3 regions of the Arthrobacter sp. NPDC093139 genome follow, and region 3 is predicted to be linked to each of the others. Evidence: riboswitches for the same ligand, from Rfam matches in the RefSeq annotation. Region 3 holds a riboswitch; each other region holds the start of a gene.

Region 1 (4,793 bases), on a different contig from region 3:
ATGATATATGTCCTCGGCGGTTTCTGGGTCATGTTCCTCGCAGTCTTCGTGGACGTGTTCATCCTGTCCCGGCAGCTTCGCAAGCGGCTGACTCAGAAGTTCGGCGAGGTGGAGCGCGGCACTGTCTGGTATGGCTCAATGCGTTCCCTCCAGTTCCGGAAGCTTCGCCTCCCCAAGGCGCAGGTGCGGCGCGGCCAGTTCCCGTCCTGACCCCCAGCGTTCCATTCTCCGGGCCTCGTTCCGGATCCGGCGCGGAAAATACAGCAGCCCCCGGCGGTGTCACCGCCGGGGGCTGCTGTATTTCTACGTTGGAAATCCCTGTGCCGGTGGCCCTCCTGCACAGGAACGCGCAGGCTGCGTTTAGGCAGCGCGCCGGGACTTCGCCAAACGCCTGTTGATGCGCGCCGCCCAGAACGGACCTTCATAGAGGAACGCCGTGTATCCCTGAACGAGCGTGGCACCGGCATCCAGCCGGTCCTGGACGTCCTCGGGCGTCTCCACTCCGCCCACGGAAACCAGCGTCAGGCGGCCGTCCGTTGCGTCCCTGAGCCGACGCAAAACCTCCAGCGAGCGGGCCTTCAAGGGAGCCCCGGACAGTCCCCCCGCCCCGCAGGCTTCAATCTTTTCGCTGTCAGACTTCAGGCCCGTCCGTCCGATGGTCGTGTTCGTTGCGATGATGCCGTCGAGGCCCAGGTCCAGTGCGAGCCGGGCAACGTCGTCGATGTCCTCATCGCTGAGGTCCGGGGCGATCTTGACCAGCAGGGGCACGTGCCGGCCGGCCGCTTTGTCAGCTTCCTCCCCCACAGCCGTCAAAAGGGGCCGCAGCGTCTCCACGTTCTGCAGGAGCCGGAGGCCCGGCGTGTTTGGGGAACTCACGTTCACCACGAGGTAGTCTGCAGCCGGAGCGAGGCTGCGCGCGCTGATGAGGTAGTCCTCTACAGCGTCTTCAAGTTCCACAACCTTGCTTTTGCCGATGTTGACGCCGATGAGGGGACGAACCTTGGGGTGACGCCGTTGCAGGGCAGCCCGGGCTGACTTGAGGCGCGGTGCCACGGCCGCCGCGCCGTCGTTGTTGAATCCCATCCTGTTGATGACCGCGCGGTCTTCGATGAGCCGGAACAGCCGCGGCTGTTCGTTGCCCGGCTGGGCGCGGCCGGTGATGGTCCCCACCTCCACGTGCCCGAAGCCGAGCTCCGACAGGGCCTCGATGCCGTGGCCTTCCTTGTCAAAGCCGGCGGCGAGCCCGAACGGCGAGGGAAAGGTAAGCCCAAAGGCATTCGTCTGCAGGGACGCGGGCGGGGCCGTAAACCGTGCCAGCAACCGGCCCGCCCCGGTGGAATGGGCCAGCCGGATGCCTTTGAAGCCGATTTTGTGGGCGCGTTCGGCGTCCATCCATGAAAAGGCCAGCCTGAAGAAAGTGGGATATACGCGCATGCCTCTAGTTTTCCGTCTTCGGCGGTGCAGACCAAACCGGCCACGGCACGTGTCGACCACCAGCGGCGCGTCTAGTCTGGTGCCATGGAGTGGCAGAGCGACATCCTCGGCGAAGGCTTCGAATCCTTTGCCTTCGAGGCCGTGGGCAGCGACGGCGTCGCACGGACGGCGACGCTTGTCCGCTATGCCCCATTGAACAACCCCGCACCGCCTGCGGCGAACCCAGCGCCACCTTCGGCGCAGGGGAAGCGGCACCGGCGCCGTGCGGTGCTGTTCCTGCACGGCTGGAGCGATTACTTTTTCAATGTTGAACTGGCACGCTTCTGGAACGGCCAGGACTTCGAGTTCTTCGCCCTGGACATGCACAACCACGGCCGCAGCCTGCGCCCCGAGGCGCACGGCGGTTACGTTGCCGACTTGGCGAACTACGACGCCGAAATCAGCACCGCCGTCGGCATGATCACCGCCATGGAGCCCGCGGCGCCGCTGTCGTTTGTGATGATGGGGCACTCCACCGGCGGCCTCGTGGCGGCCCTGTGGGTGAGCCGGAATCGGGGGGTGGTGTCACAGCTGGTCCTGAACAGTCCGTGGCTGGAAATGCACGGCAGTTCCCTGGTCCGGCGGGCCGCCTGGACCATGGTGGAGCCCCTCGCCCGCTTCCGGCCGGAGGCTGTGCTCCGCCTGCCCGAGCGCGGCTTCTACTGGCGCAGCATCAGCAACTCAGCCGAAGGGGAATGGACCCTTGATGACAAGTACCGGCCTCCCATGGCCTTTCCGGTCCGCGCCGGCTGGCTCAGCGCAGTCCTTGCCGGCCAGGCGCAGGTTGCCCGCGGGCTCCATATCGGCATCCCCATCCTGGTGATGATTTCCGGTGCAAGCGCCAACGGGCCGTTCTGGACCGAAGAGATGCGCAGGACGGACGCAGTACTGGACGTCAACGTCATCGCCGTGCGGGCCCTCTCACTGGGCCAGAGCGTGTCCGTGGAGCGGATCGACGGCGCCCTGCACGATGTTTTCCTATCCCGTGCCGAGGTGCGCGCGGACGCATACCGGCGGCTGGCCCGGTGGATCCACGGCTTTGCCGCTGAGGACGAATCCTTCGGTCTGCTGCCATGAGAGTGGCCAGGTGCAGCCAGAAAGTCGCCCTGTTTGCCTATAGGTAGCTGGCGGGGTTGACGGTCCTGTTATTGACCATGACTTCAAAATGAAGATGGCAGCCGGTGGAGCTGCCGGTCGTTCCGACAGCGGCTATCCGTCCACCCTGCGCCAGGGTCTGGCCCTTGGAAACGCCGATGCTGGCCAGATGGTTGTATGTGGTCTTCAGTCCCTTGCCGTGGTCAACAACAATCCGGTTTCCGCCGCCGTATGGGCTCCAGCCTGCCTCGGTGACCTTTCCCCTGGCCGCAGCCAGAACGGGCGTGCCGCACGCCCCGGCGAAGTCAAGCCCCGTATGTAATTCGCCGATTGCCCCGGTCAGGGGATTGACGCGGTGCCCATATGGGGAAGTTACGATCGTAGAGGCGAGCGGTGCCCGCAGGCCCGCCGAAGGCGCGGAAGCCCGGGCGGGTTTCGGTGCCAGCTTCCGTACCGGTTTGGGTGCGGCCTTCAGCGCCGGTTTCCGCACCGGCTTCGATGCCGCTTTCCGCGCCGCTTTCGGTGCCGCTTTCCGCGCCGCTTTCGCTGCCGGGGAGGACTTGACCTGGGGCTGGTCAAAAACCAGTGACGATCCTGCATCCGCGAGCAGGGAGGGTTGTGCGGCCGGAGCGGCCACTGCACTGGCAGGAACCTCCCCCATGGCCAAGATCCCTGTTGGGGCGGCGTGAGCCGTGGAGAGCACGGTCATGCCGATCATTCCCGTCACCGCCGCCGCAAAAGCCAGCTTTTGGCCGCGGCCTCGCGGCCTGGGCACCGGGGATGAGGCTGCCCGGTGGCGACCCTTACCGGATGTGCGCGAGAAAATGGCACGGCGCAGGCCGTGATTGTCGTGGGAAGGCACAGCGTAGGTCCTCTCAACGCCGGCGAAATTAGCTGTCGGATTCGGACGAGTGGACTGTCCGGCCTCCCCTGCCGCGCGCCTCACAGGCTGCAGTGACAGGGCCAGGCTTCACCCCAAGACGCCCAAAGGCGTCATTTCATGGGTCTTCCGCCCCCGCCTGGAGTGAAGGGTTCATGTACCGCCGGCGGGGTTTGGCGAAGCGGGTACACGCATACCCGGTGAAGGTATGTGGTATCAACCATGAAACCAAGAAAAACACGGTGTTACAAATTCGTTACGTAAAGGATGGCGTGTTGCAGTTGCAGAACGGGGAGAAAGCGACTAGACGGGTGCCCTAAATCCGACCTGCTGGCTGCCGGCGGGCGGGGTTGGAGTGGCGGCGGGCCAACAGGAGGCAAGGCGTGTCGGTAGGCTCGGTCCATGGTTGACCACGAGAACCTGATAAAGGTCAGAACCGCTTACGATTCGGTTGCCGAGGCTTACTCGAGGGTGATCCCCGATACAGCCTTTGAGTCGCTTCTCGACATGGCCATGGTCGACGAGTTCGCGGGCCACATTCGCACCTCCGCGGACCGGCTAGTGATCGACGCCGGATGCGGCGCCGGCCGGATGAGCAAATACCTGACCCGCACGGGACTGAACGTCACAGGTGTGGACCTGTCGCCCCAGATGATCCGGGTCGCGCAGCAGCTCCACCCCGGTCTCTGCTTTGAAGTGGGAGAGTTGACCGACCTGCCGGCATCCGATTCTGCTGCCGACGGCATACTTGCCTGGTACTCGATCATCCACTCCCCCCGGGCAGAGTTGCCGGCAATTGCGCGGGAGTTCTGGAGAGTCCTCCGCCCATCCGGCTCGGCGCTCATCGCTTTCCAGGCCGGCAGCGGCCACCGCACTATTAACCATGCCTACGGACATGATGTCGAGCTCAGAGCAGAACTGCACTCCCCCGGGGAAGTAGCCACCCGGTTCGCTGAGCAAGGCTTCGTGGCACGTGCACAACTGGTACGCTCACCGAGAGCCATGGAAAGCCACCAGCAGGCCGCCATTCTGCTTGGCAAACCACAGCATTAGATCCTGGGCGCGCGTAGTAGTGCCGCGTGCCAAGGAAACTTCTTCGAATGTCGTGAGGGTGAAGCCCCGGCCTACCCGGGCTGATGGGTGGCGGCCGCCACGGAAGTCTCGGCAGCGTCCACCGCTCCCCCGTAGCGGCGGTCCCGCTGGGCGTAGATGCCCACGGCGTCCCACAGGGTGCGGCGGTCGACGTCCGGCCAGAGCGTGTCCAGGAAGACGAACTCGGCATAGGCCGACTGCCAGAGCATGAAATTAGACAGCCGCTGCTCGCCGGAACTCCGCAGGAACAGGT
Region 2 (4,793 bases), on a different contig from region 3:
GACCATGCAGAATGCCCGGGGCCGCCGCCGCGCTACCGGCTCCGCTGCCGAGCCCCGCACGCCCGTAGCGGTCGCCGCTGAGCGACCCCGCGATGCGCAGCGTCAAGCGCGGAAGCAACGCAGTCCTTTCCGTCAGGTCGCTGACTTCGCCGCTGCCAGCGGAGTCGGGCAGAAGGTCGGCGTGGCCCTTGCCGCCTCGGGCCTCCTGCTGACCGTCACAGTGCCCGCCACGAGCCCGGTCCTGGCCTCGGCCGACCACGGCGCCCCGGCCGCCGCAGGTGCCGCCACGGGGCAGCCAGAGGTCTCCGCCGAGGCGGCAGCCAAGATTGACTTCAGCCGCACCTCCGTTGCGACAGCCGGTGACCCGGATGGCAAGCTCAAGCAGCTCCTGAGCGCCCAGTCCGCCGGCAGTATCAGCCGCGCAGCCTCCGTCGGCAGCCTTGGCATGCCCTTGGCGACCATGGTGAAGTCCTCGCCCTTTGGATACCGCGTGAGCCCCATCACTGGCGGCGCCGGAGAGTTCCACCGTGGCCAGGACTTCGCAGCCCAGTGCGGAACAGAAGTGTATGCAGCGGCCAGTGGCACGGTCACGTTTGCCGGCTGGCACGAGTTTGGCGGCGGCAACAGGGTTGTCATCGACCATGGCAACGGCCTCGAAACCACGTATAACCATTTGTCGTCATCGAGCGTTCAGGTTGGCCAGAAGGTCAGCCGGGGCGACACGGTGGCACTTAGCGGGACCACCGGCGCATCCACCGGCTGCCACCTCCACTTTGAGGTGATGGTCAACGGAGAAGTCGTGGATCCCGAAGGCTGGCTGTAAGCAAAGCCGATGGAGAGCTCTCAGATTCTCGTGACACACCGTGACCTGAATGTGACATTCCCTCCGAACTGTTGTACCGTCTAAACCGCGTCAACTTTTCCGAAGTTGACGCCCTTGAGTGGATTGCCTAACTCTGCCACCGCTCAAGGTCCGTTCGCATTACATCGTCTGGCAGGGGCGGGGGAACCAATTTTGGTCTTCGCAAGAAGGCCTTGGGGTTAAGTCGCAAAGCTTCCCAGGAAGCGGCGCGGCCGGGTGACTCCCATCCGAATCCGACAGCTCACCTCGTAGGCATTGGGAGAGGCTACCTTCGTGTCTTCACGCCACAATCTTGCGCGCCACCGTGCGCAAACGGTTCGTAAGAACCCGCTGGACTCCGTGTCCAAGGCAGTAAGCGCCAATGCAGGCACAGTAGGTCGTCAGGCAGCAGTCATTGCGGCCGCTTCAGGTCTCGTCCTGAGCGCCGGCATGCCAGCCAACGCATCCGACGCCAACATCGGTGTTTCCGCCTCCGCTGAGTCCGGATCCCAGGCGGCACAGCTTGCTGTGACCGCCGCGCCCACCGCAACCGTCTCCTTCGAGCGTCCTGCCGTTACCACCGAGGCAGCCCCCGTCATTGAGACAGTCGCGCCCCAGTCCAGCGACGACACGGCCAGCCCCGAAGCTGCCGTGGAGACCATCGCGGCCAAGGCCGGGAAACTGGTTGACGCCGCAGGCTCGGGTGCAACGTCAGGTCTCGCGGGCATCGCCTACACCGGCATCGGCAGCCCGTACGTCTGGGGTGGCACCACTCCCAGCGGCTGGGACTGCTCCGGCTTCACCCAGTGGGTCTACGCACAGGCGGGCATCAGCATTCCGCGCGTCAATGCGTGGACAGCCATGAAGCCCACGTCGACTCCCGCCCCCGGCGACCTGGTCATGCAGAACGGCGGTGCCCACGTTGGCATCTACGTTGGCAACGGCATGATGATCAGCGCGCTGAACCCCTCGCAGGGCACCATCCTGCATGCAGTGTCCGCCACGGGCACGTCCTCGTTCTACACCCTTCGCTAAAACCCCCCATTCGAGACGATTCGGCGTACCCCCAAGACGCCGGCGCGTCGCTAAACCGCGGCCTGCTACAAGCGGGCCGTGGAACACGAAAGAGAGAAATCATGACTACACGTGCGACCATTGCACGCCACCGCGCCGAGGTCACCAAGACCAACTCGCTGTCCGTCATTGCCAAGGCTGTCGGCGACAACGCCGGCGGAGTAGGCCGTCAGGCTGCTGTTATCGCTGCCGCCTCCGGACTCGTTCTGACCAGCGGCATCGCCGCCAACGCCGCTGAGACCAACGTTCAGCGCGACTCGGCTTCCACGTCCACCCTGGAAGTCCAGTCCTTGGCGTCGGCACCGATTTCGGCTGCATCCAGCATCGCCATCTCCTACGAGAAGCCGGCGATCACCACCACCCCGGCCCCCGTGGTTGAGGCTCCCAAGCCGGTCGTCAACGTCCAGGAAGCCGCGCCTGCCGTGGAAGCCCCGGCCGTGAAGGCTGCTCCGGCAGTTCAGGCCACCGCGAAGGTGGAAGCTGCACCTGTTGCCAACACGTCCTCTGCAAGCGGCAAGGGAGCTGCCATCGCCGCTGCCGCGTACGCCCAGTTGGGCGTCTCGCAGGACTGCACCATGCTGGCCACCAACTCCCTGGCCGCCGTGGGCATCAACTACCACGGCTGGCCGGCAGGCTACCTGTCCCTCGGCCGCACTGTCAGCGCTGCCGAAGCCAAGCCGGGCGACCTCGCCTACTACCAAAACGGCGGCATGGGCCTGGCCCACATCGCTGTCTACGTCGGCAACGGCCAGGCTGTTCACGGTGGCTGGAACGGCGGAACCACCGCGCTGTTCAGCGTCAACGTCGGCTCCGGCCCGGTCTTCATCCGCGTCGGCGGCTAAGCCACGAGCAAAGGCTTAAAAGGACCCCTGCCCCCGCGGCAGGGGTCCTTTTGTCTTAAAACTGCCCGGGCTGAACACCGACACGCCGTGGCCGAATGTTAGGCCGATTCGTCGATATGCGCTAAGAGTGTTTACTCTTGTGGTGTCGATCCATAGCCCGGACATGCAGAGGGCAGCCGGCCCTCGCGCCTCTGCCGGGTGCGGCCGTGAAGAGGTATGCGCATGCGCACGCTCGTTCTTAATGCTGGATATGAACCCTTGGCGGTTGTAACCTTCCGCCGGGCGCTGGTTCTTGTGCTCACAGGAAAAGCCAGCGTGGTTGCCGAAGGTGACGATCCCGTCGTGGGGCCGAAGGACATCATGGGCCGCCCCTCCGTGATCCTCCTGAACCGTTATATCCGGCCGCGCTATAACATGGTCACCGCAGTGAGCCGGCGCGGGGTGCTGCGCAGGGACGGCCACCGGTGCGCATACTGCGGCAAGGCAGCCCACACCATAGACCACGTCCAGCCGAAATCGCGGGGCGGTGCGGATACCTGGGAAAACCTCGTGGCGGCCTGCCTCCGGTGCAATAACGTCAAGGGGGATCACACCCCGGCGGAAATGGGCTGGAAGTTGCGGTTCGTCCCGGCGCCTCCCGTTGGCACCATCTGGCAAATCAAGGAACTGGAGAAGCCGACCCCCGCGTGGGATCCCTTCCTGCTTCCGGAGACGGCCGCCTGACCTGTCCGCACTAGGCTTGGTATGTGTACTTCGATGCAGTCATTCTGGCCGGCGGCCGTTCTTCGAGGCTCGGCGGATCGCCGAAGGCCGAACTGATCTATGAGGGTGAGACCCTTCTGCACCGGTCGATTGCGGCCGCCCGAGGTGCGCGCCGCATCGTAGTCGTGGGCCCGGAAGCCCACGACCTTCCGCCCGGTGTTTTGAGCTGCCGGGAGGATCCGCCGTTCGCCGGGCCTGCCGCCGCGATTGCGGCCGGCCTGGCCCTGCTGGAGTCCCCGGCCCGTCCCGGGGATGATGCCTATGTTCTGGTTCTGGCATGTGACATGCCCCGCGTGGCTGATGCCGTGCATGCCCTTCTGGAAGCGCTGCACGGCGGCGACGGCGTCATGGCAGTTTCCGGCGACGGGCGGCGTCAGCCATTGGCAGGTTTTTACCGCACGGCTGTGCTGGAACGCGCGGTGGAAGAAGCAGCGGCGCGGAACGCTTTGAACCATGGGTCAGTTTTCGCTCTCCTTGCTAGGCTTGACGTACAGGCTGTCACCGTGCCCGCCGGCTCCACAGACGATGTGGATACCTGGGACGATGCCGCCGCATTGGGAGTGGACGCCAGCAATCATCCGGGCTGAACGTCGCAGCCGCAGTTGAGATTGGAGGCAGGCATGAAAAGCCAGGACGAAACGCTTGAGGAGTGGTGCCGTCTACTGCTGCGGGCTTTTGAGCTCGAAGACGTGCAAGTGGATGTCAATGAGGTGCTGTCCCTTGCCGGGGTGGCCGCGCACTCGGTGGTCCGGCCCGCAGCGCCGCTGACCACCTTCATTGCCGGATTTGCCGCCGGGCTCGCCTCAGGTTCGGGCCAGGCGCCTGACTCCACATCGATGAAGGCGGCCATGGACGTTGCCCGTTCCGTGTCCAAGGCCTACTCGGCCGATGAGGCAGGGGATGACTCCTTTCCGCCGGCCGCAGGCAGCTCCAGCAGCGTAGCGGCTCCCAGCGGGACACCGGGGGAATGACCGCTTCCCCCGGACATCCCGCAGCCGAGGCCGCCCAGCCGGCCACCAACCCAGCCGGGAACGCTGCATCGGCCGAGGACGACACAGACGCACTGCCCGCGGACAGTGGACCCGCGGACAGTGGAATCGTGTCCGCGGATCCACCTGCCACGCATGCGGCACACACCTGGGAAGAAGCACGGCAGGCCGCCTTTGACTGCGCTGCTCCAATCCCTGCCGGCCGTGTTCCGCTGCGGGAAGCTTTGGGCAGGACATTGGCGGCGGACATCACCGCGCTGCAGGACATTCCGCACTACGCTTCGT
Region 3 (4,793 bases):
GGCCGGGCTCAGCACGGAGCAGCACACACGGGCGCTGACAACCGTCGCCAGCCAGGACGGGCTCACGGGCTTGCTCAACCGGTCGGCATTCCTGGATATGGCGTCCACACAGCTCCGCCGCGGCCGGGGCAGCAAGAGCGGGGGAGCGCTGATCCTCGCGGATCTGGACCACTTCAAGGCCATCAACGACACCCATGGCCACGCCGCCGGCGACCTGGCGCTTCAGGCCTTCGCCGACGCCTGCCGTGCAACGGTCCGCTCCACGGACCTCGTGGGGAGGTACGGCGGCGAGGAATTCATCGTGTTTGCCCCGGGCGCGAGCCCCTACTCCGCGGAGATCATCGTCAAGGAAATCAGCCGCCGGCTCGCCGAGGGGTCGGTTCCCGACGTACCTAGAATGCCCACCGTCAGCTACGGCATCGCTGCTGTGGACGCGGGGGTGCTGAGCCTTGACGGGCCGATTGCAGCCGCTGACGCCGCGCTCTATGAGGCCAAATCCCTCGGACGGAACCGGGCAGTTCTCGGCTAGCAGAAGAAGCCGGTGCCCCGCTGCCCCCAAGGCAGCGGAACACCGGCTCCGGCGTAAGCAGGCTTCGGCGTTGTCAGGCGCCGGCGCGCACGAAGGTGACGGGGCCGGTGGCAGTCAGCCAGGACAGCGGGTGAACCACGGTCTCGTTGACGCCGTTCATGCCGCCGCTGAGCACCTTGCCGTTGCCCACGAAGATTCCCACGTGGCCGGACTGGACCACCATGTCGCCGGGCTGGGGAGTGGACACGACTTTGCCGTGGTTCATGAACTGCATCGGAGCAAGGTCGCCCACCCGGATGCCGGAGGCGCCGAGTGCCTTTTCCACCATCGCGGTGCAGTCCTGGGTGATGCCCAGCTGGGCGTAGGCGGCCGACACCATCGAGGCATTGATGCCGCCAGCGGCGGCAGCGGGAGCCTTCGCGGGCGCCGGTGAGGACTTCACGGTGATCTTCGGTGCAGAGACCTTCGGGGCGGGCGCAGGCGCGGCAACAGGGGCTGCGGCAGGCGCTGGAGCTGCGGCCCGCTGGGCCGTCGGCTTTTCGACGACGACGGGCTCCTGCACCACGGGGGCAGGGGTGGACTTCACCGCAGGTCGCTCGAAGGCGATCTTGACGCTGGAGCTGGCGCTCAGGGGTGCCTGGACCTGGCTGGCGGCCGTGGACGCCGACGCGGGGGCGGCGTCCTTCTGGGCCGGCGCGTTGGCGGCGTTCGCTGCCATGCTGCCGGTGAAGGCGAGTCCCGATGCCGCGAGGATTACGGTTGCCTGGCGTCCCAGTCCTCCGGCATTAGCCGTGACAGCACGCGATGCGGATACGAACGGATTCGAACGGCCGGCCGCTGCGCGGCGGGCACGGGTAAAGCGTGACGACATGAAGGAGCCTCTCCCGATGCCTGCGAGGTGAGCTGTCGGATTCGGATGGGAGACACCCGGCCGCGCGCCCTGACAAGTTCAGGAACTGCGTGGCTTCACCCCAAGGCCCTTTCGTGCGGGCCAAAATTGGTTTCCCCGTCTCTGCCGTGCATGGTCTGTGAACGGATCCCGGGCAGCGGCAGAGTTAGGCAATCAGCGCGGGAGTGCCTTCCTCGGTGAGGAAGGCACATCTTCCACGGTACGGGAGCCCTTTCCAAAAGTCACATTAAGGTAACGGAGGTGTGTCGCGCGCCGGGTGCTGACTATTCGTGCTGGTAGGGCGGAACCCAGCCCTGCCGACGCCTACTTCTTGGTTTGGCGGTACCGCTCGATCTGTTTCAGCCGCCGCAGGAGGCTGTCGCGCCGCGGGTGCGGGACGGCGTCGGGCTCCTCGGCGGTGAGGTCGATGTGCTTCGTCCCGTACTGCCAGAGGAGGAGGTCATCCAGCAGCCGGTCCGGGCCGGGGGAGTAGCGGTGGTCCAGGGCCTTGCGGACCTCGGTGATCCTGTTGGCGCTGAGCAGTCCGGCGAGCTGGACCGTCTGGTTCAGGCCGTGGGCCGCCATGAGTTCGGCGGCCCATCCCCAGTCGTCATCCACTTTGCGATCCACGTGCGGCAGCAGCGTCCGCCAGACGTCGCGGATGCGGTTGGGTGTGAGCGGGGCGGCGCCTTCACCGTCCATGTCCCAGTAGCCGCGGACCTCCTCGTAGCGCTCGTGCAGGTCCGCGAAGGCGCTCTCCACTGTCTCCAGCATGGCGGCTGTGGCGGTGAACTGGCGGTCGAAATGCGGGGTCCAGGCCCGCGGATCCTCTGCCTTGAAGCGGATGTCGTGTTCTATCTCGCTCCATGCATGCGCGAAGACAGTGCGGATCTGGCATTCGAAGAAGTAGCTTCCGTTGGGCTGCGCATCTGGGTTGAAGACCTTCTGGTACTCCTTGACGGCCTCATTCTGGATGGTCCGCAGAATCAGGTGGCGGCTGGAGTAGCCGTATGTGCCGGACTCGATGGAGCCGATGTCCTTCTCACGGTCTCCGCGGCAGTCGAACAGCTGCCGCTGCCGCTTGATGAGGTTGGCCACCACCGCATTTTCCGCAGGAAGCTTGGTGATGACGCGGACACCCACCATGTCATTGAGGGTGCGGAACGGGTCGGGAAACTTCAGGACGCGGGGGCCGCCAGGTTCCAGGGGCTCCTCGGTTCGGGAGATTTTCTCCCGGAAGGAGTCCACGGTCTTGGTGCGGCCGGTCACGAACAGCGGCGTGACCTCGGTGTCCTTGAGCATGGTCCGCAGCATCTGCAGGACGTCACGGGTGACAAGCTTCAGGGCAGGCCGGACGCGCTCATACAGTTCCACGTTTTCCTGCACGGAGTCGCGCTGACTGATGTCCAGGCGATCCCAGTTGCTTGCCATGGTTCCAAACTATCAAGGGCGTGCGACAGTCGCCGGTGTGACACCCGCCCTGCCACCTCGGCCACTCTCTTCCGCCCGGAGGGAGCCGCGTCCCTGTAGGCTCGGGACATGGCTGATGTGCGCCGTCGGACCCTGCCGTTCTCTGGACTGCTGGGTGCTACGGCAGTGGTGACGCCGGGGGCGCTTGTTGCCTCCTGCCCACCCGGACCCAAGGAGGATGCAGTGAAGCGGCAGAAGTACCAGTACGGCGACCACCCCAGCCAATGGGGCGAGCTCTTCCTGCCGGAAACGCCGCCAGCATCCTCATCACGGAACGGCAAGCGGCCGGCGACCCGAGGCGTCGTGGTGGTCATCCACGGCGGATACTGGCGCTCCCAGTACGGGGCCGAGCTGGGCGAACCGCTGGCAAAGGACCTCGCAGCCCACGGAATGGCGGCCTGGAACCTGGAATACCGGCGGGCAGGCAACGGGGGCGGCTGGCCGCACACCTTCGAGGACGTGCTGGCCGGGATCGACAGGTTGCGCGGAGTCGCTGAAGAGCACGGACTTGACCTTGCCAAGGTGGTGGCGCTGGGCCACTCTGCCGGCGGCCACCTCGCCGTCTGGGCGGCAGGACGGGACCGGCTGGCCGGGCTGGGAACCCCCGATGCTGACCGGCAGGTGGAGAGGAACCTCAACGGCGAGGCGGTACACCTGACAGGCGTGGTCAGCCAGTCCGGGCTGCTGAACCTCGCCCAGGCGGACTGGCTTGACCTCAGCAACGGGGCGGTCAGCAACCTCATGGGCGGTTCGTCCGGGAAATACCCCAAGCGCCACAAGTATGCCGACCCCATGAGTGCGGTTCCGCTGGACGTGCCGATTTATGCGGTGCACGGACTCGAGGACCGCACCGTTCCCATGAGCCAGTCGGAAGCGTACGCCGCAGCAGCCCGGGCCGCCGGGGCGCCGGTCCAGGTGGTCAAGGTTCCGGGCGACCACTTCGCGCTGATTGACCCGAAGGCCTCGTCCTACCGGAAATGCCGCGAGCTCGTGCAGGAGTTGCTCGGTTCCTAGGGGAGGGCTGGCATGAACCGCCGGCCCTCACCTGCCCGGTCCAGGATGGTGTCCATGGCCTGCCGGCCGTTGCTGAACCATTCGGCACGCAGGTCGATCTGCTGCGAATCCGCCCCGATGAGGGATATGAGGCCGTCCGGTAACACCGCGACACCCACGAGGTCATCCCACGTGATGCTGGCCGTGTAGTCGGCGCAGATCGTCACGCCCTTCTCGCCGACGAAGAGCTTGGTTCCGCCGGGGACTCCGGCCAAGACGCCGCGCACGCCGCGCCGGAACTCCTTGCCTCCCAGCCAGTCGACTGCCCGCTCGGTGTCGGACCTGATGCTGTCGTCTTCCGGACGGGTGCCCTCCGGCATCCCAAAGATGGCCGTTTCCTCCAGCAGTTCCAGGGCAGCACGGCAGGATTCCGGAGTGACACCGTGCGCCAGTGCCACCTTGTCCTCGGGGCCGACAGCTGCCCGGCCGAGCAGGTACGATTCGGCGGCAGCTACCGCCACATCCATGGCGGATGACGGATCCTCGAGGTACTCCTGCACTTCCTCCACTTCGGTCGCCAGCTCCCCGGCCGTAGGCCCGTGACGGCGCAGATCGCGGAGGATCTCCAGAAGGCCGAGCCGCACGTCTTCGGCATGCTGATTGGTCGGGTCGGACTCGAAGCACAGCACGCCCCGGCCGTCGTCGTCGAAAAAATGCATGCAGTCGATGTCGTAGATCCAGCCGTGCTCCTGACGCAGGGTGCTGAGTGCGCGCCGGCAGGCGATGCGCGAGAGGGCTCGGACGGCCTCGCGCCGGGCTTCCGTGTCGGCGGGCACTTCCAACGACAGGCCGAGCCGTGGTCCGCTCTGTTGGAACCACAGGGGAAGTGGAACGGGCAGGGGCGCGGCATTG

What was found. Region 3 has a riboswitch for cyclic di-AMP ahead of ACIP90_RS04185 (NlpC/P60 family protein). Riboswitches for the same ligand answer to the same signal wherever they lie in the genome.
Region 1: it holds a riboswitch for cyclic di-AMP, as region 3 does, so the genes downstream of both, ACIP90_RS01740 (M23 family metallopeptidase) here and ACIP90_RS04185 (NlpC/P60 family protein) in region 3, are expected to answer to the same signal.
Region 2: it holds a riboswitch for cyclic di-AMP, as region 3 does, so the genes downstream of both, ACIP90_RS18985 (C40 family peptidase) here and ACIP90_RS04185 (NlpC/P60 family protein) in region 3, are expected to answer to the same signal.

What each region holds. Positions count from the first base shown of each region.
Region 1 covers NZ_JBIVOO010000001.1:343,799-348,591, reverse strand. The annotation lists gene ACIP90_RS01755 (DUF3043 domain-containing protein) at 1-210, shown strand, start outside; gene ACIP90_RS01750 (quinone-dependent dihydroorotate dehydrogenase) at 361-1,434, opposite strand; gene ACIP90_RS01745 (alpha/beta fold hydrolase) at 1,519-2,550, shown strand; gene ACIP90_RS01740 (M23 family metallopeptidase) at 2,588-3,430, opposite strand; cyclic di-AMP (ydaO/yuaA leader) riboswitch at 3,436-3,610, opposite strand; gene ACIP90_RS01735 (class I SAM-dependent methyltransferase) at 3,851-4,501, shown strand; gene ACIP90_RS01730 (isoprenyl transferase) at 4,573-4,793, opposite strand, start outside.
Region 2 covers NZ_JBIVOO010000016.1:60,700-65,492, forward strand. The annotation lists gene ACIP90_RS18980 (M23 family metallopeptidase) at 1-823, shown strand, start outside; cyclic di-AMP (ydaO/yuaA leader) riboswitch at 938-1,131, shown strand; gene ACIP90_RS18985 (C40 family peptidase) at 1,202-1,876, shown strand; gene ACIP90_RS18990 (NlpC/P60 family protein) at 1,978-2,757, shown strand; gene ACIP90_RS18995 (HNH endonuclease) at 2,980-3,480, shown strand; gene ACIP90_RS19000 (molybdenum cofactor guanylyltransferase) at 3,504-4,106, shown strand; gene ACIP90_RS19005 (DUF6457 domain-containing protein) at 4,140-4,490, shown strand; gene ACIP90_RS19010 (molybdopterin molybdotransferase MoeA) at 4,487-4,793, shown strand, end outside.
Region 3 covers NZ_JBIVOO010000002.1:228,583-233,375, forward strand. The annotation lists gene ACIP90_RS04180 (GGDEF domain-containing protein) at 1-529, shown strand, start outside; gene ACIP90_RS04185 (NlpC/P60 family protein) at 603-1,400, opposite strand; cyclic di-AMP (ydaO/yuaA leader) riboswitch at 1,404-1,601, opposite strand; gene ACIP90_RS04190 (GTP pyrophosphokinase family protein) at 1,743-2,849, opposite strand; gene ACIP90_RS04195 (alpha/beta hydrolase) at 3,072-3,902, shown strand; gene ACIP90_RS04200 (insulinase family protein) at 3,899-4,793, opposite strand, start outside.